4 regions of the Streptomyces sp. 796.1 genome follow, and region 2 is predicted to be linked to each of the others. Evidence: riboswitches for the same ligand, from Rfam matches in the RefSeq annotation. Region 2 holds a riboswitch; each other region holds the start of a gene.
What was found. Region 2 has a riboswitch for cyclic di-AMP ahead of ACMA1D_RS32125 (C40 family peptidase). Riboswitches for the same ligand answer to the same signal wherever they lie in the genome.

Region 1 (5,205 bases), on a different contig from region 2:
CCCGCGCCGCGACGTCGTAGGTGTGGAAGACGGCGGCGAGTTGGGCGCGGCTGCGGCAGCCGAGCTTGCGCAGCACGTTGGAGACGTGGAACTTGACGGTGCTGAGCTCGACGTTGAGCCGTTCGGCGATCTCCGGGTTGGACAGGCCCTCGGCGACGAGGCGGGCCACGTCCTCCTCCCGGCCGGTGAGCCGGCCGGCCGCCGGGGGCGGTGGTGCGGTGGTGCGCTGCTGCGGGCCGTCGGGCGTGGCCAGCGCGCAGGACACCAGCTCGGGTGAGATCCAGCCGCGGCCGTTCAACACCTCGCGGACCGCGGCGACATAGCCCTGGTCGGGGTCGTCGCGGTCGACGACGCCGGCCACCGACTGCCGCCACGGCGACCGCCAGAACGGGTCGCCCACGCCGTTCACCAGCGCTATCACCCGCATTCCGAGTCGGGCGAGGGAGGGTTCGGCGGCGAGTGCGCGCGATTCCACGACGGCCACGTCGACCGCGGGGGTCTCCCGGCCCCGGGCCGTCTTGGCCCAGGACGCGACGCCCCAGCCGGGCGCGGTCAGCGCGTCGCCGACGCGCCGGTGCAGCGAGGGTGAACTGATGACGAGAACAATGCGACCCATGGCATATCCCCTTGCCTGGAGTCAGCTCGACGGCGAACCGCCGATGCGCCTGAACAGGGACGGCCGAGCCAGCGGAGACGCCCGGCGATTCGCACACGTTCCGTAGCCGAACGATCCCATCACTTCAGCGCGTGGCGCCCCTTCGACGTTGGTCAGACGTCGATCGGCACCGGCCCTCAGCAGCCCTATCGAGTAGCCGGAACTTAGCACACGTACTCGTCACTTCTTAAGCCGGCTAAGCAATGTTCGAACCGCGTAAGTGAACGCTTCCCAGGCGGAATGGAGAGGTTCACACTAAGGTCCCACTGGAAGCCAAGTACGCGTCCGCTGCGCGTAATCCGGCCGCTATACGGCGCATTGCGGCCAGGCCAGCCGGGCTTCTCCGGCCAGTGATTGCCGCTTTCCCTTTGCCCGTATGCCAGTTGGGCTGCCCGGTTGCGCGGCCCCGCCGGTCGGCGACCGGCCCCCCTCCCCCAGCAGGGGAAGAAGTCTTGTCCCCGACGCTATCCAACAGTGCCCCCAAGGCCCCGCCGGATTGCCCTTCAACCACGTCGAGTTGCCCGTTGCTGAGAAATGCGGACAGTCCCGGTGCCCGTTTTTCACTTCGCCGTACGCATCGGGGAAACGTGGCGGAAAGGCACCGGACGCGACGGGTTTCCCGAGCCGGTGCGACCCGGGGCGCGGAAGCGGCCCCACGCCGCCCCGCCGCGGCCCGCTGCCCCGGCGGCAGCCTCGTACCCGCCGTGCGCCGCGCGCCCCGCACCCCACACCACGCACGCGCCCCCGCCGGCCGCGCACCCCCCACCACGCACGCGTCCCGCCGCCCCGCCACCCACCACTAAGCGGAAGCCTCGTCCAGCGCCGCCAGTTCCGCGGGCGTGAGTTCCAGGTCGGCGACGGCCAGCAGGGGCGGGAGTTGTTCGGGCGTGCGGGCGCTGGCGATGGGGGCCACCACCGTCGGCTGGGCGGCGAGCCAGGCCAGGGCGACGGTGCTGACCTCGACCCGGTGCGCGGCGGCGACCTCGTCGAGCGCGGCGAGCACCCGCGGCCCCCGCTCGCCGGTCAGGTACTGCTCCACGGCCGCTCCCCGTACGGAGTCAGCGGCCGGGCGCCCGGGCCGGTGCTTGCCGGTAAGGAACCCGGCGGCCAGCGCGAAGTACGGCACCGCGACCAGGCCGCGGTCGGCGACCACCTGGGCGAGTTCGCCCTCGTAGGTGTCGCGGGAGACCAGGTTGTAGTGCGGCTGGACGGCGACGTAGCGGGCCAGGCCCTCGCGCTCGGAGGCGTCGAGCGCGGCGGTCAGCCGGGCCGGCGAGATGTTGGAGGCCGCGATCTGCCGCACCTTGCCCGCGCGGACGAGTCCGTCCAGCGCGCCGAGGAACTCCTCGACCGGCACCGACTCGTCGTCGTAGTGCGTGTAGTACAGGTCGATGTGGTCGGTCCGCAGCCGGGTCAGCGACGCCTCGACGTCCGCCGTGATCACCTCGGCGGACAGGCCGCGCCGCGTGCCGTCCGGGCCGCTGGCGCCGCCGACCTTGGTGGCGATGACGACCCGGTCGCGGTTGCCGCGCGCCGCGAGCCAGTTGCCGATGATGGCCTCCGACTCGCCGCCCGAGTTGCCCGGCACCCAGGCCGAGTACACGTCGGCGGTGTCGATGAAGTTGCCGCCGGCGCCCGCGTAGGCGTCCAGGATGGCGAAGGACTGCGCCTGGTCGGCGCCCCAGCCGAAGACGTTGCCGCCCAGCGAGAGCGGGAAGACCTCGACGTCGCCGATCAGGCGGGCCCGTGTGCTCGGTACGTGTTCAACCATGCCCGTGGCCAACGGCCCCGCCCAGCGCCCTATTCCCGCCCCGCCCCGCCGATCCGCCGTACGGGTCACCCACGCCGTACGCGCCGTACGCGCCCTGCGGACCAACCGGCCGCACGAGCCGGACGCGCCACCGCGCCGCACGCCCCACCCACCGGCCCGCGGGCCCCGCGGCCCCGCCGGCCCGCTACGGCTGGAGGCCGTGTTCCCGCAGCCACGCCACGGGGTCGATCGGCGCGCCGCCGCCCGGCCTGACCTCCAGGTGCAGGTGCGGCCCGGTGACGTTGCCGGTCGCGCCCACCCGGCCGATCACGTCGCCGGTGCCGACCTGGCCCGAGGTCTGCGTCATGGAGGACAGGTGGCAGTACCAGACCTCGGTGCCGTCGGGGAGCGTGAGGACGATGCGGTAGCCGTACGAACCGGCCCAGCCCGCCTGCGTGATGGTGCCGCCGTGCACCGCCTTGACCGGGGTGCCGGTCGGGGCGGCGAAGTCCTGGCCGGTGTGGTTGGCCGACCACATGTCGCCGGCCTGGCCGAACGTGGAGGTCAGCGTGTACGAGCCGACCGGCAGCGCGTAGCTGGCGGCGAGCTTGGCGCGGCGTTCGGCCTCCGCCTTGCGCGCGGCCTCCGCCGCCTTGGCCTCCGCGGCCCGCTTCGCCTCCTCGGCCTTGCGCTTGGCCTCGGCCTCGGCGGCCCGCTTCTTCGCCTGCTCCGCGGCCTGTTCGGCGGCCTTCTTGCGCGCCGCCTCGGCCGCGGCCCGCTCCGCCGCGACCCGCTCGGCGGCCTCGCGCTCGGCCGCGTCCGCCGCGTTCTGCTGGTTCTCGGCCTGCTGGAGGATGCGGGCGCGCAGCGCCTCGCCCGCGTTGGCCGTGCCGTTGGCCGTCTCCTCGACGGTCAGCCCGGCCTGGCTCAGCGGCGTACGGTCCGCCGGGTGCACCGGGGACGCCGGCTGCCCGCCGCCGTCCGCCAGCAGCGGCCCGACGCCGGGGATCTGGTCGGCGTCGGGCAGGGAGTCGACGAGGGCGTCGGCCGCGGCCCCGAGGTCGGGGACGGACAGCGCGGCCTGCGGGCGGTCCTTGGCGCTCGCCATGCCGCCGGCGCCGACCGCCGCGATGACCCCGACGCCGAGCACGGCACCGCTGCGGGCCATCGAGCCGCCGCGCTGCTTCACCACCCGGTGCCGGCCGCGGACCGGGGCGACGCTCTCGGCGGTGGGGTTCCACTCCTCCCCGGGCGCGCTGCCCGGGGCTTCGTCCTCGGACGCGCCCCAGGGTGGCGGGTCGCCCCAGGGCGCCGGCTCGGGCGCCGCGCCGGGCGCCGTCCCGAGCGTCATCTCATCCGTCATCTCGACTGCCGCGCCGGGGAGTTCGTCCGTACGGCCGGCGAAGGGGAGCCCGCCGGGATGGCCGTCGGGGTGGCCACCGGGGTGCGCCGCGACCTGGCCCCCGGGGTGCGCGGCGAACTGCCCGCCGGGGTGCCCGGCGAAGGGACCGCCGGCATGTTCGGCGGGGTCGGCCGCGGGAGAAGCCGGGCCGGAGGCAGACCTGTTGGACGCCACGGAGGCGTGCTCCTTTCCTTCCTTCTCGCCTACCGGGTTAGCTGACGGGTTCGGAGCAGGAAGGTCTCCTACGGGCCGTGGACGACCCGATTCACCCCAAGGGTTGGTTCCCCGGTTCCCTCGTCTCGGCCCCGCCGGGAACGGCGGTGTCGTGCCTGAGGAATTCGGCGACGGCGCACGGAGCCGCCTCTTGCGGCGGCGGTGACGACCGCGCTGCGTTATCGAACGTTAATAGAGGCTCGGGTGTGATTCCAAGCTGTTCTGGGGAATAGGGCACCGCCTTTGCCGGACCGCCTACCGAACTTCAGCAGCCTGGTCAAGATCGACTACCCAGCGCAGTCAACGGCCATCGCCGCGCCCGCCGCGCCGGGCCAGCCCCGGGCCCGACCGGCGCAGCGCGAGCAGCGCCATGTCGTCCACTCGCTGCCCGTGCGTATGCCGCGTCACGTCGGCGATCAGCGTGTCCAGGAGCCCGTCGGGGCTGGCGAAGCGCCGGCCGCCGAGCCGCTGCGTCGGCTCGTAGAACCGGCCGGTCTCGTCGCGCGCCTCGGTCACCCCGTCCGTCAGCATCAGCAGCGTCGCACCGGCCGGGAACGCCGTCTCCGTCACCGTGTCCTGCCAGGCCGCCAGGTCTCCCATGCCGAGCGGCAGCGCGCCCGCGGCCGGCACCAGTTCCCGTACGTTGCCGTCGGGCAGCAACAGGAGGGGCGGCGGGTGGCCGCGGTTGATGAGCCGGAGCCGGCCGCTGCCGGCGTCGTCGATCTCGCCGATGACCGCGGTGGTGAACCCCTCGAACTGGTCGAGCCCGGCCCGCCGGTCGCCCTCCCGGTCCAACGCCCGCTCCAACCGGTCGACCACGCCCTCCAGCGCGGGCTCCTGCTCCGCCGCCTCGCCGAACGCCCCGACGACCACGGCGACCGCCTCCACCGCGTCCAGGCCCTTGCCCCGTACGTCCCCGATGAGCACGCGGGCGCCGTACGGGGACTCCTGCACCGCGTACAGGTCGCCGCCGATCCTGGCGTCGGTCTGCGCCGCGACGTACCTGGCGGCGATCCGCAGCGCGCCCGTCCGGGCCGGCGGCGCGGGCAGTACGGCGCGCTGCGCGGCCTCGGCGACCACCCGGACGGTGGCGAGCTGCCGGTAGTTGCGCCGCACCACCCGGTTGATGGCCAGCGCGAACAGGGCGACGGTCGCCACGGTCGCCACCTCGGTCACCGACAGCGC
Region 2 (5,205 bases):
TGCTCACCCTCGCGCAGCGGCGACTTGCCGAACGTCTTCTTGAACAGCTTCTCGCCCTCGCCGGTCAGCGCGGTCCGCACGTCAACGGCCTTGATCTGCTTCTGCGTGACCTGGGCGTTGTCCCGCTTGATGGTGTAGGTCAAGAACTGCGCCTGCCGGGCCTTGGCCCGGTTGACCGACGCGTGGACCACGGTCCGCGGGGTCTTGTCCACGTAGTTGTGGACCTTGCTCAGGTCGAGGCGGTCATCCCGGTCACGGAAGCTCAGGCCACCCTGCAACTTGGCGTAGTCCCGGGTGCCCTCGGTCAGCGGGAGCGACACGCACTGGCGCTGCTTGCCGGTCAGCCGTGCCTTCCCCGTCGCGACCAGCTTGATCTTCGCCTCGGCCAGCCGCTTGGCGGCGGGCTTGGTCAAGCAGAACTCGGCCTTGCCGTTCTTGATCGGCAGAGTCGCCTCACGTGCCTGGGCCGGCGTCATCGCACCCGCCAGTGCCACGGCAACGACGGCGACACCGGTCATTCCTCGCATCATGACTAGTCCTCATGGATCAGGCTGACCGTGATTCGGTCGGCACGTGAGGACAACGCCGGGTGCCTCCTGCGGGTGACGAACCCAGGGGGACAATCACCCGGCTCAGTGAGCGCGTGGGCGGAGCGCGCCGCGAGGCGGCCGGCGCCCGTACCGCTTGCACGCGCCCGGCGGCCGGGCGGGCAGTGCACGTCATCCGGGCATACCCCTCGCGTACTGCTCGCACGCCCGGGCGGGCGGTGGCCACGACGACCCCCGTCCACCCGGGCGGTGGTGCGAGGGCGCCTAGCGGACCCGGCCGTACCAGACCTTCTTGGTCCAGATCTTCTCCAGCCGCACCGACTTGCCGGGCTTCGGAGCGTGCCAGATCTTGTTGTTCCCGGCGTAGATGCCCACGTGGTAGACGTTCCGGCCGGAGTGGAAGAAGACCAGGTCCCCCGCCTTGCGGGAACCTGCGGACAGGTGACGGGTCTTGTTGTACTGGGCGGCTGCCGTGCGCGGCAGCTTCTTGCCCGCCTTCTTGAACGAGTAGAGCGTGAGCCCGGAGCAGTCGAACCGGTGCGGACCGGCTGCCCCGTACTTGTAGGGTGCGCCCTTCTTGCCTGCCGCGACCTTGAGCGCCTTGTGGGAGGCGGTCGCCGCCTCGGCGTCGGCGGTCATCGCGGGAAGGAAGGCCGACCCCGCCAGCACCGTCGCGGTGAGGGCTGACGCGGTGCCGAGGCGGGAAGCGAGCGCGGGTATACGAGCCTGCGCGGACATACAGAAGCCCTTCGTCATCCGCCTGCGAAAGATGACCTGTCGGGTTCGGACTGGCGAAGTTGCCCGGCCACCTGCGTGGCTTCACCCCAAGGACCACCGACTTCGTGGTCCGTCGTGCTTGGGTCTCCCGTTCCTGCCGATCTGCGATCTACTCCTTGGTCCGTGCGGCGGCAGGACTCGGCGTCCGCCCGGACCGCCCCGCCGTGGTGACGGGGGCTTGGTGGTGTCGGATAGGGATACTGCGCCATCCACGGCCCGAATTCGCAGTCGAAAGGGCTGTATGTGAAGTTCTTCACCTTCGTCGGTGATGGCGAACCGCACCGCGAAACGTCCCCCGTACGAGTCCGTATCACCCGTCCTGACCTGCGGAAATGCAAAATCGGACGAGGGGGGTCCGGGGTGCGGACGACGACTGGGCCACCCGGCCCCCGTCACGGCCGGGTCCGGAGTGTGGATGGTGATGAGACGTCACGCCGCGCTCCTGGCCGCGCGTCGGCGGATCGGACGCCCCGTAGGACGCCCGACGCTGCGATGCGCCACGGATCATGCCAAGGCGGGATGGTTCCGGCAATACGGATTTCAGTGCCGGCTCCCGGAGTGTCCGGGCGGGCCGGTCAGTCCTCGGCGTCGAACGGGTTCACACCGGTGAAGGCCCGGAACTCCTCACCCGGCACCAGCCGCCGCGACCGCACCTGGCTGAAGCCGGCCTCCCGGAACTGGCCGACGAGCGTCTCGGGGTGCGGCAGCGGCCCGGTGAAGTCGGCGTACGCGCACCACAGGTTGAGCATCTCAAGGCCGGGACCGCCGCCCTGGCAACTCGTCGTCAGGAGCAGCTTGCCCCCGGGCATCAGGAAGGAGCGCGCCCGCTCCAGCACCTTGATCCGTTCGCCCTGCGGGAAGTAGTAGATGTTGTTGTGCAGCGTGACCAGGTCGAACTTCTGGTCCGTGGAGTAGGTCCGCAGGTCTCCCCGGGCGATCTCCACCCGGTCGGCAAGTCCCCACTTGTCCAGGTTCACCCGGGCCTGCTCGACCACCTCGCTCTGGAGGTCGATCGCCACGGCCGTCAGCCGGTCGTTGAGCGAGGTGGCGTGCCGCACGTACGTACCGCTGCCGCACCCCACCTCAAGGAGGCGCACCGGCGCGGTGCGGTCCACGTGCTGCTCCACCACCCCCTGCACGGCGGGTTCCAGAACCCGGGACGAGCGGGCGATGAGCGCGCCGTCCTGATCGGCGATCGACACCCGCCGGCCTTCGCGCAGCATGTTCGGCGCGTCCAGCAGCAGCGGGGCGTGGAAGCGCATGAGCTGTTCGAGCAGCGCCGCGTACGCGTCCGAATCGGGCCGGGCCAGCCCCTTGGCGAGCCGGCTGCGCAGCCGGTACCGCCCACCGCGCTGACCGAGGTCCCCCACCCGCACCCCCATGTCGAGCCAGGAGCCGAGCAGCTTCTCCTCCTCGTGCAGGCCGAGCTCATCGGCGAGCGCGGGGGCGTCCAGCGGCTGCTGTGCGAGGTGCCGCAGCACCCCGCTGGTGGCCGCCGCGGCCAGGAAGGAGGCCCGGTAGACGGGGGCGGAGAGGTCCTTCGGCATGCGCACCGCGAGCGGGAGCTGACGGCTGCGCACCAGCTTGGCGAACGTCTTGATCTTCACAGGGGTGTCCTCATCTGTGTACGGGGGAGCAGGGCGGCGCGCGCGGCAGCGGCTCGATGCGACGGCTGACCGGCGGGCCTCGACCCGCGACCTGACGCCCAGCGACACGGCGCGGGGCAAGCGGGAACGCGCGGGAGGGGAAAGAACGGCGCACGCGGAACGTGACGGTGGGCGGGCGCTGGGGGCTGACTGCCCAACACGCCCGGGGCCCACACGTCGTACGCCGAAGCGACGCGCCCGACAGGTGTATCAGGAGATTCACCGATGGCGTCCGTCGAGCCGTGCCCCGTATGCGCACTCCGATGCGCTCCGGCGCACTGGATTCCTCGGGAATCTCCTGCCCGTGACGGTGGCAGGGCGCCACGCGCCCGAAACGGCGGTCCACTCGTACGGGTGATGAATGGTCCGGTCGGGTTGGGCCACCCGGTGGTTGGCACCGCCCATACGGGCCAAGGCGGGCTTACCCGTTCGGGGGACCGTCCGTCGAACGCCCGTCGGGGAGGCAACCCCTCCGTTTCAGCGGGCTTGAAGGCCGACCTAAGCCGGTTACTGAACGGTGGGACCGTCAGTGATTTCTCTTAACCAATCAGGCACGGCCCACTGGGGGAGATTATGACCACCGCACCACAAACGGACACCGCGCTGGGTGTCGATGTCGAAATCGATGTGCTGAACGCCCCGGACGAGGACATCGCCGAACTCAAGAAGAAGGTCTACGAACACAAGATCGTGGTCCTCAAAGGGCAGCACCTCTCCGCCGCCGAGTTCGTTTCCTTCGGCCACCGCATGGGCGAGGTGGAGACCTACTACCAGCCGATGTACCACCACCCCGAGCACAAGGAAATCTTCGTCTCCTCGAATGTGAAGGAGGCGGGACAACAAGTCGGCGTGCCACAAACGGGAAAGTTCTGGCACCACGACTACTCGTTCATGGCGCGCCCGTTCGGGCTCACCCTGATCTATCCGCAGGTGGTGCCGAAGGAGAACCGCGGCACCTACTTCATCGACATGGGCAAGGCGTACCGGAAACTGCCACAGGCCATGAAGGACGCCCTCGCGGGATCCAGCAGCCGCAACAGCGTCCGGCGGTACTTCAAGATCCGCCCCGACGACGTCTACCGGCCCATCACCGACGTACTCGCCGAGATCGAGGACCACACCCCGGCCGTCACCCACCCCACCGTCTTCCCGCACCCGGTCACCGGCGAGCCGCTGCTCTACATCAGCGAGGCGTTCACCTACGAATTGCAGGCCGCCGACGGGTCGCCGCTGCCCGATTCCCTGTTGCGCGACGTGCTTGCCGCGGTCGGCCAGGCCGATCCCACTTTCCAGCACGAGAACATCCACCTCCAGACCTTCGACAAGGGCGACCTGCTGGTCTGGGACAACCGCAGCCTCGTGCACTGCGCCCGGCACACCGTCAAGCCCGAGCCGACCGTCTCGCACCGGATCACGGTCCACGACGACCACGAGTTCTACGCCGGAATCGGCGCCCGGCAGTCGGCAGAAGGCCGCTGAGAGACAACCAGTGGACCTCATCAACACCAGCACCGCACGATCCACCCAGTACGGCTGTGACGAGCCGCTCCTCAACCGGGTCCTGACCCCCTACAAACCGCACTGCCGCTATCTGAAGGCCGCCACGGTGACGCGCCAGGGCGAGCCGAGGGACGGTGGGCGCGTCAGCGCGCGGGGCGAATTCACCATTCCCGAGTCGTGCTACATCGACGACACCGGACACTTCAACGCGGTCGAATTCAACCTGTGCTTCAACCAACTCGTCTACTACCTGCTGGCGAAGTCCGTGAAAGAGCGTGCCATGTGGCCGTTCGACGCCTGGACCCTGGACGAGTACTGGGCTCGACAGCTTCCCGACATTCTCATCGTGGATTTCCGCAGCACCTTTCGGCGCGCCATGCGCGGGCGCGGGTTCTGGGGCGAGATCGACGTCGTGGGCGTCGACGAGCGCGAAGCCGACGGCGGATCGATCGTCCTGGTCAGCACCTTGTGCCGGTACGGCGACGGCGACGTACCGACCTGCCACGGCGGAGTGCGCCTCGCAGTGCGCACCACCAGGACCGAGGCCGCGTGAGTGTCCCGTACGGACTTTGCAACAAGAGCAGGAGCCATGTCAGATAACGCCACCGACGCACGGGACCACGCAGCACCAGCCGGTCCCGAGACCTCCCACACCGGGCCCGACCCCATCGCCATCGTCGGCATCGGACTGCGCATTCCCGGCGGGAGCAACGCGCCGGACGAATTCGCCGAAT
Region 3 (5,205 bases), on a different contig from region 2:
CCCGCCGGAGCACTCCGCGCCCCGTGAGAGACTGGTCTAGACAACAAAAACCACCTGAAGGGCAACACCATGGTTGAGCGCCGCGTCACCGTCGGCTGGGCAGAGGGCCTGCACGCTCGCCCCGCGTCCATCTTCGTCCGCGCCGCGACGGCCTCCGGCGTCCCCGTGACGATCGCCAAGCCGGACGCCGACCCGGTCAACGCCGCCTCGATGCTCGCCGTCCTCGGACTCGGCGCGCAGGGTGGCGAAGAGGTCGTCCTGGCCTCCGAGGCCGATGGCGCCGAGGCCGCGCTCGACCGCCTGGCCAAGCTCGTCGCCGAGGGCCTTGAGGAGCTCCCGGAGACGGTCTGACTCGCTCTCCAGCGCACGACAGGGCCGCGGTGACGGATGCACGTCACCGCGGCCCTGCTGTATGTGCTCTGCGCTGGGCGCGGTGTGGGGCCCGGGGGGGGCGCCGGGTGCACCGGGCGTCTGGAACGCGGTACGGCGCGGGTACCTGGCACGCCCGCAGGTCCCGAGCGCGGCGGGCCCCTCGCGCGCGTGGCGCAGGACGGGTTCGGCGAACCTCGCGCGCCTGGCGCGGGACGCAGCGCCGTACGGGCCGGGCCCGGCAGTACTGCGCCGCGTGAGCCCTCACCCGCACGGGCAGGACGGCCCCGGACGCCGCGGGCGCACCGGGTGGGGAACGCCGCACGGAGGCGATGCCGTACGGAGCGCGCACGGTGCACCGGGGCGACAGGGCGCGCACACGGAGCACGGGGCAGGTGCCCCGCTCGGCACGGAGCGGGCGCCGCACGCGGCACGGGGCACGGGGCCGTGGCCCACCCAGTCGACCGGTACGGCCCTCCGGTCCATCACCCGAGGCGTCCCCCCGGGGGGCTCGGCTTCCCCCGTACGCCTACCCCTCCCCCCAGCCGGGTCGGGCGAGTACGGCCGGCACCCCGTGGACGCGGCGCCTGCCCGCTACGCGTACGGCCGTCCGGCAGGCAGGTCCCGTACCCGCGGAGCAATCCACGCACGCCCCGTGCCTGCGCTGCCTGCCGCGCGCGTGACGCGCGCGAAGGTCCGCACCATCCGGCCAGGCGCTGTCGGGCCCGTAGGCAGTGCAGGCAGCACCCCGTGGAGGCCGCCCCTCGCGCACGCGTAGGCGCGCGAGGTTTTCGGGCCGCGCCCTCCGTCCTCATGCGCGCGCGTACGCGAGGTCGTTGCAGCCCGGCGTGGCGGGGACCAGGCACACATCGCCCACGGCGCGCCCGCGAGCCTCGACCGGCGCCCACTCGGCAGCCGAACGGCACCAGCAGCGGATCGCGGTCAGAAGCTGACCGCAAGGCCGGCAAGAATGGCCAGCAGGCGCCCCGTTCGCAACCCGCGAAGCCGGCGGGGCCCCGCGCAACAGCTCCACCACCCACGCCCGCCCCACCACCCCCATCACCCATCACCCATCCCCATCACCCATCACCCATCACCCCACAGCTTTCATCAGCACCGGGAGAGGACCGACCGCATCGTGAAGACCAGCGAACCGGGACCGCCGGCCGCCCCGTGGCGGCCCACCGCCAGCACCGCGAAGCAGGCCGCCGCCCGTCGGCCCGTACCGGCGTTGCACGGGGCGGGGGGCCGGTGAGCGTTCTCGGCACCAGGGCGTTGGGGCGGGCGTCGCTGGCCCGGCAGTTCCTGCTCGCCCGCGCCGACGTCCCGCTCACCGACGCCGTCGCGCACCTGGGCGGACTCCAGGCGCAGGAGCCGCAGGAACCATTCGTCGGCCTGTGGTCGCGGCTGCGCGCCTTCGACCCTGGGGCGCTCTCGGACCTCCTAGTGGAGCGGCGGGTGGTGCGTACCGCCCTGATGCGCCGCACCGTTCACCTGGTCACCGCCGAGGATGCGCTGGCCTGGCGGTCCCGGCACGACGCCATGCTGCTCCAGCGCGCCCTGGGTGCCTACCGTCGCGAACTCGACGGCGTCGACCTCGATGAACTCGCCGCGGCCGGCCGGGCCAAGCTGGACGCCGGGCCGTGCTCGAACGCCGAGCTCACCCGGGCGCTCGCCGAGCGTTGGCCGACCGTCGTGCCCCGGGCGTTGGGCGAACTGGTGGTCGCCGCGCTCGTCCCCACCGCCCAGCTGCCGCCGCGCGGGGTGTGGCGCGCCCGGGCCGGCGTGCGCAACGTGCTGCTGGCGTCCTGGCTCGGGCGCCCGGTCGACCCCCTGGCCCCGGACGCCGCGGACCCGGTCGGGCAGGCGCTGGTGCGCCGCTACCTGGCCGCCTTCGGCCCGGCCGCATCGGCTGACGTGCGCGCCTGGTGCGGCGTGGCCGGGCTGCCCGCGGCGATCCGCGCCCTGCGCCCGGAGTTGGTGACCTTCCGCGACGAACGGGGCCGGGAACTCCTCGACCTCCCGGACGCGCCGCGCCCCGACGCCGACACGCCCGCCCCCGTACGCTTCCTGCCCGCGTTCGACAACGCGGTGCTCGGCTACCACGACCGCAGCCGGATCATCGACGACGCGCACCGCGGGCTGTCCGTCACCGGCGCCCGCTTCGTCCTGGTCGACGGCACCGTCGCGGCGACCTGGACCGTCCGGGACGGCACCGTCCGCGTGACACCGCTGCGCCGGCTCTCGCGCACCGACCGCACCGCGGTCGCCGAACAGGGCCAGGCCCTGGCGTCCTTCCTCTCCGAGGACGGTGACGACCGCGACCGGGTGCGCATCGACGCGCCCGCGCCGTAATCCCCAACTCCCGCGCGCGCCCGCACGCGCGTACGCCCGCACTGCCCCTGCCCGCACCCGAACGTGCGGCCCGCACCGGGTTTGGCGCCCGTGGTCGGCGCGTACGGGCGGGCACGCGCGCGGGGCACGCCGAAGGCCCCGGCTTCGGGAGCCGGGGCCTTGGCGGGAGAACGAGTGCCGGGTGGGCGGTGGGCCGTGACCGGGCGGGCCGCTCGCGCGGCATGGGGGCGCCCGGCGGGGCCGCGCGCAAGGGCGCGCACACCGCCACCGTGCCACCGCGGGCGGTGGCCGGCCAAGCGTGGTGAACCGGGGCTAGATGTTGACGCCGTGCGACCTGAGGTAGGCCAGCGGGTCGATGTCCGAGCCGTACTGCGCGGAGGTGCGGGCCTCGAAGTGCAGGTGCGGGCCGGTGGAGTTGCCCGTGCTGCCCGAGATGCCGATCTGCTCGCCCGGCGCCACGGTCTGGCCGACCGAGACGGAGAGGCTGTGCAGGTGGCCGTACTGGGTGTAGGTGCCGTCGTTCATCTTGATGATGACGTTGTTCCCGTACGCACCGCCCCAGCCGGCCTCGACCACGGTGCCGGCGCCCACGGCACGCACCGTGGTGCCCGTGCTGGCGTGGAAGTCGATGCCGGTGTGGCTGCCGGAGGACCAGTTGCCGCCGGACGCCTTGTACTGGGTGGAGACGTAGCTGCCCGCGATCGGCGAAACGTAACTGCCGATCGCCGCGCGCTCGGTGGTGCGGGAGGCACGGGACTGCCCGGTCTGCTCCGTCTGGCTCGCCTGCTCGCTGGCCTTCTGCTGGGCCTCGCGCTCCGCGGCGGCCTTGGCCTCGGCGGCCTTCTTGGCGGCGGCCTTCTTCTTGGCCTCCTCGGCGGCGGCCTTGCGCTTGGCCTCCTCCGCCTTCCGCTTCACCTCGGCGGCGTGCTTGGCGGCCTGCTGGCGCGCCTCTTCCTCCGCCTGCTGCTCCGCCGCGGCCTGCTCGGCGGCGGTGTACTGGGCGTCAGCCTGGGCACCGATCTTGTCGGCGATGTTGTCGTTCAGGGTCACGGCCTGGCGCAGGCCGGTGTCCTGAAGTTCCGGCGACGCATCGGCACCGGAAGCGGCCATCGCGGGCGCCGCGATGCCGGCGACGACTCCGGAGGCGGCGAGAGTGGCCATACCCGCCACATTCGCACTGCTACGGGCGAAACGGGTGGGGCGACGGTGCCGCCCGGTGGCACGGGTGAACGCCATGAGGAGGCGTGCTCCTTTCCTTCCCTCTCGCCTACCGGGTTAGCTGACGGGTTCGGAGCAGGAAGGTCTCCTACGGTCACCACGCCCCGCGAGAGGATGGCGGCCGATTCACCCCAGGGGATTTGGGTCCCCGGCTCCCTCGGCTCGCACCAGAGGGACTCGGCGATGGTTGTCCGGTGCCACGGATGTGGCGGATGCGTGACGAACAACGGCCCTGACGCTAAGCGGGACCACTTTTGATCGGCAAACAGAACCGGCTGTTTGTTGCGCACGCCACACGGCAGATGGGCAGCCTCTCCAGCAAACCAGACATACCGAAAGCCCCTGGATTCCCTCTTGACTCCGCGGCTCCTTAACGCTCCGTCAGCAACAGAGCGCCCGCGCCCCGCTCGCCCGGCCTCGCGCCCGGCCCCCTCACCAGACGCCACGCACCGGCCGCCCCGCCGGCTCCCGCGCCCCGTGACGCCTCGTGAATCCGGTAGGCGACACGGGCGATATGGGCGTACGAGGCCGTACCAGGGCTCCGCGCGCCGCGCCCGCCCCCACTTTCCTCGCACTCCCTTGCCTTGCACTCCCCGTACGCGCGCGCACGCGCGCGAGGCGGTCAGCGGCTCAGGCGGAGGCCCGTCTCAGGAACTCAGTCCGTCTCGGGCACTCAGGCCCGTCGCCGTGACCGCCGTGGCATCCACCCACCCGCCCACGCGCGCGGCCCCGCCCGCGCTCCCTGTCGTACGGAGCGACGCGTACGACGGCTCCGTACGCCAAGGCTCCGCGCAACAGCTTCGTACGGCGAATCCGTACGGAACGCCCGTACAACTGGTCTGCACCGCGGGCTCTGCACCGCGGGGTCTACACGGCGGGACCTGCGCGGCGGGTTCCGCACCGCCCGATCAAGGGGCAGTGCCAGGCCCGGCGGCAGGGCGCCGTTGGGCGGCCGGGCATGCGACGGCCGGACGGGGGCCCCGCCCACTCGGGCGCCCGTCGGTCGCGTGCCCGGCCGCCGCCGGATCGGACGGCGTCAGCCGGAGACCACCCGCACGTCGCCGATGCCCAGCGCCTTCACCGGCTCCTCGATGGCCGAGGCGTCGCCGACCAGCACGGTGACCAGGCGGTCCACCGGGAAGGCGTTCACGACGGCCGCGGTCGCCTCGACCGTGCCGGTCTCGGCGAGCCGGCGGTAGAGGTGGGCCTGGAAGTCGTCCGGCAGGTGCTGTTCCACCTGGTCCGCGAGGGTGCCGGCGACCG
Region 4 (5,205 bases), on a different contig from region 2:
TGCAGACAGCGGCCGAGGATGTAGGCGGCGGAGAAGTCCTGCCAGGAGCGGTAGTTGGCCTGGCTGAGCCGGCCGGCGCGCAGCACGCCCTGCTCGGCCTCCTCCAGGGTGCAGTAGCGGGCTCCGAGCCCCCAGCGGGCCATGCAGGACGCCCGGCCGTAGTCCCACGCCTCCACCGAGCGGACGAACTTGCCCTCGCCCAACAGCCCGTCCGCGCGGAACCTGGCCTCGTACCGCATGATCCGGCCGATCAGCCGCCGCACCCCGGCCACCTGGGAGCGCACCTCGGCGTCGCTGCGCGGCTGGGCCACCGTCACCCCGTCGGGCGTGATGCGCGGCTCGGCGGCCTCGGCGGCACCGTGCCACAGGGCGCGCTCGGCCACCTGGCGCCAGTGGTCCACCTCGACGGCGCCGGCGAAGTCCAGCGCGAGCGAGCGGCGTATGCCGAGCGTGAACTCCCATACGGGGCTGGTCATTTCGGCCCGCAGCAGCAGGTCCTGGGTGCGCTGCCAGTCGGCCCGCGACCCGATCCCCCACCACTCGGCGAGCCGGTCCCGCTCGGCCGTGTAACCGCCGCCGTGGTAGGCCATGGCGTTCCACAGTTCGCCGTTGCTGACGGAGAGCAGCGCCCCGCAGGCCAGGCCGTGTGCGACCGGTCCGCGCAGCGGCCCGCCGATGTACAGGGCGCGGAGCCGGCGCGGAGGCTGGCTGCACCGGGCGGCCCGCTCGGCGTGCTGCTGCCAGACCGCGCGGTGGCTGGTCGTGGTCGGGAAGTACGCCTCGCAGGGGCTGCCCGGGTTGACCGCGAGCCACTGCGGGTCCTTCGCGCCCCACACCCGCGCGTACCAGCCCAGCGACCCGGAGTGGAAGACGGGGTCCTCGACCGGCGCCGGCAGCATCCCCTCGGTGTAGACGGCCAGGCAGTCGGTGCGGGTGCGCGGGTCGCGGTACGGGGTGAAGACGACGCTGTCGGGGTGGGCGTCCACCCGGGCCCGCGAGTCGGCCACGAACAGCGGCGTACGGGCCAGCACGTCGAAGTAGCCGGCCCAGTCGCCGCGCTCCTTCGCCTCGTACAGGTCCTGCTCGACGGCGCTGGGTGGCTGCCAGCCGGACGGCTGCTCCTGCTGCGACCGGGGCGCCGGCTGGGGGTGGGACACGGGGTAGTAGGCGCTGCCTGGCAGGGGCGCCGGGTACGGGGCGGGGGTGCTCGGCGCCGGGGGCGCGGCGGTCGGCGCGGGGCTGCCGTCCAGCGGCTGTGGCTGTGGCTGTGTGGGTGCCTGCGGCTGCGGCGCCTGGTCGTCGGGGGCCGGGGTGTCGACCGTGCCGCCGACGCCCCGGTGTTCGATGGCGCGCCGCGGATCGGCGGCGGGCGCGCTGCCGGCTCCGCGCGCGGCCTCGGTGCTGCGCGTCGGGCCGCCGACGCTCCGTACGGGACCTTCGGCACCGTGCTCGGGTTCGGCGCCGCCCGATGTCGCGGGTTCCTCCCCGTTCCACAACCCCATGACGGGGAACTCTACCCAGCGCCCGCCCGGCACTCCCCGAGCGGCCGGGCCCGTCACGCCCGGTGCCGGGGCGGGTTGCCCCGGAGAACGCCGATGTGCCCCTTCGCCGGGTGGGCGAAGGGGCACATCCGTGGTGCTGGGGCTGCCTGCCGCCCCGGTCAGCGACCGGTCAGTGGCAGCCGGTCAGCGACTGGGGTGATCAGATGCTGACACCCTTGGCGCGCAGGTACGCGATCGGGTCGACGTCCGAGCCGTAGCCGGCGCCGGTGCGGACCTCGAAGTGCAGGTGCGGGCCGCTGCTGTTGCCGGTGCTGCCGGACAGGCCGATCTGCTGGCCGCCGGAGACGCTCTGCCCGGCCGAGACGGTGAGCTGCGACAGGTGCGCGTACTGGCTGTAGTGGCCGTCCGCGTGGCGGATGACGACCTGGTTGCCGTACGAGCCCGCCCAGCCGGCGGAGACGACCTGGCCGGCGCCGATGGCCTTGACCGTGGTGCCGGTGCCGACGGGGAAGTCCACACCGGTGTGGTAGCCGCTGGACCAGCTACCGCCGGCCTGGCGGTACGGGGTGCCGGTGGAGCCGGCCACCGGGGCGGTGAAGCCGGTCGAGGTGGCGGCCTCGGTCTGCGGCTGGGCCTGCTGGACCGGCGCGGACTTGGGCGCGACCTGCTGCTTCGGGGCCTGCTGCTGCGGCGCCTTCGGCTGGGCGGCCTGCGGGGCGCGCTGCTGCTGCGGGGCCGGGGCGGCCTGCTGCTGCGGAGCGCTCTTCTGCGGGGCCTTCAGCGCGGAGCCGGCACCGGGCAGCGTCAGGCGCTGGTCCGGGTAGATCAGGTTGGGGTTCTTGCCGACGACGTCCTGGTTGCGGTCGTAGACGGCGCGCCAGCCACCGTTGACGTCGTGCGCCTGGGCGATCTTGAACAGGGTGTCACCGGAACGCACGGTGTACGAGGTGCCCGCGGTGTGCTGGTGGGTGCGCGGAGCGGACTTCACCTCGGCCTTGGGGGCAGCCTTGGGGGCGACCTTCGGAGCAGCCTTGGGGGCGGCAGCCTTCGGGGCGGCCTGGGGCGCGACCTGCTGGGTCGGGCGGCTGTCGCGAGTGGTGGTGTTGCCCTGCTCGCGGGCGCCGTCGGGGGCGATCTGCGGGGTCGGGCCGCCGGCGGTCAGGCCCGCCTTGACGGAGCACACCGGCCAGGCGCCGGGGCCCTGCACCTTGAGGACCTTCTCGGCGATGGCGATCTGCTGGTCCTTGGTGGCCAGGTCGGCGCGCGGCGCGTAGGCCGTGCCGCCGAAGGAGCGCCAGGTGCTGTCGGTGAACTGGAGGCCGCCGTAGAAGCCGTTACCGGTGTTGATGCTCCAGTTGCCGGTGGCCTCGCACTGGGCGACCTTCTCCCAGACGTCCACGGAGGCGGCGTTGGCCTGGGTGGCGCCCAGGAACGGGATGGCGAGGCCGGCGCCGCCAGCGGTCAGCGCGACGGAGATGCGCGCAAGACGACGGGGGCTGATGCGGCTGTGGCGTGCGCGAAAAGACATAGGGGTAGCCCTCTCCTATGCCTACGAGGTGAGCTGTCGGATTCGGGCTGGAGTTGCCCGGACGCGTCTGGTGCGGCGGGGTGCCGCGACACGTCTTCACCCCAAGCCGACCGCGCTGAGACGCGGTGCGGCACTTACCTGGTTCCCCCGCTCTTGCCGTCATGACTTTGAAGTTTCTCCTCGGCCAGCGGCAAGATTCGGCATTCCGGCGTCGGATACCCGCCTTCGTTTCAGCGGGATCGCCAACAAAACACATTCATTTCCCTGCCGACAAGCCTGAACCCGCCGATGGAGATCCATTGCAGCCGATAACTCGCGAGAAGAGATAACGCTCTGCACGGGATCTGTGCCGTACTGCGATATTTCGAAGTACGGGCCGCGGGCGACATCGCAGGCGGCGCGGGGTTCCCGCGATCGGAAGGGGATCGGGCGACCACAGCACGTGACAGATCATCGCGGGGCGCCGGTGAGGTGCACCACAGAGCCCGGAAAGTCCGAAAAGTTCTGTTCAAATGATCTTGTTCGGCCTCTTCGACGGAGCTCCCGACACTCTTCCGCGGCCCGCTTCTTGTGGCCCAGGCCACATTACTGGTCCTCGTCTGCGTCCCTGCTACCCAGGAATACGCGCCGAAACCGCGCGAGGTTGCCTCTCGCGCTAAGAATTCTGGAAATCCCGGCCAGCGCCCCGCCCGCCGGGCGATTCCCCTATTGATCGACTCCGCCCGCACGACGACCCGGTCGACATAGACGAGGGGGCGCCCACCTCATGGGAAAGCCCCTCCCCCGCCGCGAGGGGTCGGTACGTAAGGAGGGGACGCAAGGAGGGGACTCCAAGAAGAGGGAAGGGAAGGGGGCGAGGAGGGAGCGGGGAAAATGCCTCCCGGCTTCGGCCGGGGTGGAGTGGGGAGGGTAGGGGCGGTGCGGGTGATTTCCCGAATTCGGCCTCGGTGCGGGCCCGAGGTGGGCCCGCACCGGGTGTCGACCTACTCCTGTGGGCCCGCCGCCCCGAAGAAGGCGAGCAGTTCCCGTACGACCGCCTCCGGCTGCTCCTCGGGGACGTAGTGGCCGCTGCCACGGACCTCCACCACACGGATGTCGGTGCCCTTGTCGGGGCCCATCTGCTGGCGCAGGGCCTGGTAGCTCAGCTCACCGGCCAGGGTGAGGATGGGCAGCGTCAGCGGGGCGTGGTCGGCGAGGTCGATGACGTCCTTGCGCATCGTCTGGTACCAGCCGTTGCCGGCGCGGATGGCTTCGGGCGTGGCGTACGCATGGGCGTAGACACGTCGGGCGTCCTCGGCGACCGACGCCTGGTCGAGGAGCATGTGCCCGTACAGCCAGTCGATCACCGGACGGAAGCGGCCGGCGAGCAACTCCTCCGGGAGCCCGCGCAGTTGGTTGAAGGCGAACCACCACGGGTAGCCGCCCCGGCCCCGGGAGATGGCCTCGACCTGCTTGTCCGAGCTGGGCAGCATGGGGATCTCCAGCCAGGACGCCTCGGGGACGCCGAGGTCGATGGTGACCAACCGGCGTACCGATTCCGGATAGTTGGCGGCCAGGTGGTAGCCGAGCCCGGCGCCGATGTCGTGTCCGGCGACGAAGGCCGATGTGTGGCCGAGGTGGTGGATCAGCTCGTGGATGTCGCGCGCCATGGTGCGCTTGTCGTAGCCGTCCGCCGGCTTCTCCGAGCCGCCCATGCCCCGCAGGTCGACGGCGGTCACCCGGAAGGAGCGGGCCAGCGCGGGCAGCACCTTGCGGAACTGCCACCAGGTCTGCGGCCAACCACCCAGCAGGATCAGCGGTTCGCCGCTGCCGCCGGTGACGTGGTGCAGCCTGACGCCGTTCACGGTGGCGTACGCGCTGGTGAAGTCGCCGTCGAGCGAGGCTGCGAGCTCCGCATCGGTGGGGACGGGGTGCGTGTCGGTCATGGGAGTCTTCCTCTTTCTCATAGGGGTTCTCATCAGGCGGCCTCGGCACGGATTCCCGACCGGGATCCCCGCAGGGCCACGTCGAGGCTCCGACGGTCAGGTCGGAGCTGCGCCGGGTTCGCTTCCAAGGTCGCCATTGAGGGGTTTTTCTTGAACGTACAGTCAAGAAAATGGGTAGGGGTGAATCGCGTTCAGGACATGGGTGACACACCCTGCACGCCCAGGCCGAAGCCAGGACGGGCGGCAGGGA

Region 1: it holds a riboswitch for cyclic di-AMP, as region 2 does, so the genes downstream of both, ACMA1D_RS27550 (M23 family metallopeptidase) here and ACMA1D_RS32125 (C40 family peptidase) in region 2, are expected to answer to the same signal.
Region 3: it holds a riboswitch for cyclic di-AMP, as region 2 does, so the genes downstream of both, ACMA1D_RS23930 (M23 family metallopeptidase) here and ACMA1D_RS32125 (C40 family peptidase) in region 2, are expected to answer to the same signal.
Region 4: it holds a riboswitch for cyclic di-AMP, as region 2 does, so the genes downstream of both, ACMA1D_RS12725 (transglycosylase family protein) here and ACMA1D_RS32125 (C40 family peptidase) in region 2, are expected to answer to the same signal.

Annotation. Positions count from the first base shown of each region.
Region 1 is NZ_JBLIWA010000048.1:40,469-45,673, forward strand. Features, by position in the region: gene ACMA1D_RS27540 (helix-turn-helix transcriptional regulator) at 1-616, opposite strand, end outside; gene ACMA1D_RS27545 (aldo/keto reductase) at 1,455-2,426, opposite strand; gene ACMA1D_RS27550 (M23 family metallopeptidase) at 2,611-3,981, opposite strand; cyclic di-AMP (ydaO/yuaA leader) riboswitch at 3,993-4,161, opposite strand; gene ACMA1D_RS27555 (PP2C family protein-serine/threonine phosphatase) at 4,321-5,205, opposite strand, start outside.
Region 2 is NZ_JBLIWA010000106.1:84,696-89,900, reverse strand. Features, by position in the region: gene ACMA1D_RS32130 (hypothetical protein) at 1-518, opposite strand, end outside; gene ACMA1D_RS32125 (C40 family peptidase) at 813-1,286, opposite strand; cyclic di-AMP (ydaO/yuaA leader) riboswitch at 1,291-1,442, opposite strand; gene ACMA1D_RS32120 (SAM-dependent methyltransferase) at 1,901-2,932, opposite strand; gene ACMA1D_RS32115 (TauD/TfdA dioxygenase family protein) at 3,545-4,450, shown strand; gene ACMA1D_RS32110 (FcoT family thioesterase) at 4,461-5,024, shown strand; gene ACMA1D_RS32105 (type I polyketide synthase) at 5,061-5,205, shown strand, end outside.
Region 3 is NZ_JBLIWA010000038.1:125,751-130,955, reverse strand. Features, by position in the region: gene ACMA1D_RS23940 (HPr family phosphocarrier protein) at 70-351, shown strand; gene ACMA1D_RS23935 (winged helix DNA-binding domain-containing protein) at 1,621-2,724, shown strand; gene ACMA1D_RS23930 (M23 family metallopeptidase) at 3,037-3,960, opposite strand; cyclic di-AMP (ydaO/yuaA leader) riboswitch at 3,974-4,135, opposite strand; gene ACMA1D_RS23925 (M16 family metallopeptidase) at 4,979-5,205, opposite strand, start outside.
Region 4 is NZ_JBLIWA010000015.1:131,182-136,386, reverse strand. Features, by position in the region: gene ACMA1D_RS12730 (DUF1266 domain-containing protein) at 1-1,502, opposite strand, end outside; gene ACMA1D_RS12725 (transglycosylase family protein) at 1,702-3,030, opposite strand; cyclic di-AMP (ydaO/yuaA leader) riboswitch at 3,034-3,243, opposite strand; gene ACMA1D_RS12720 (alpha/beta fold hydrolase) at 4,014-4,955, opposite strand.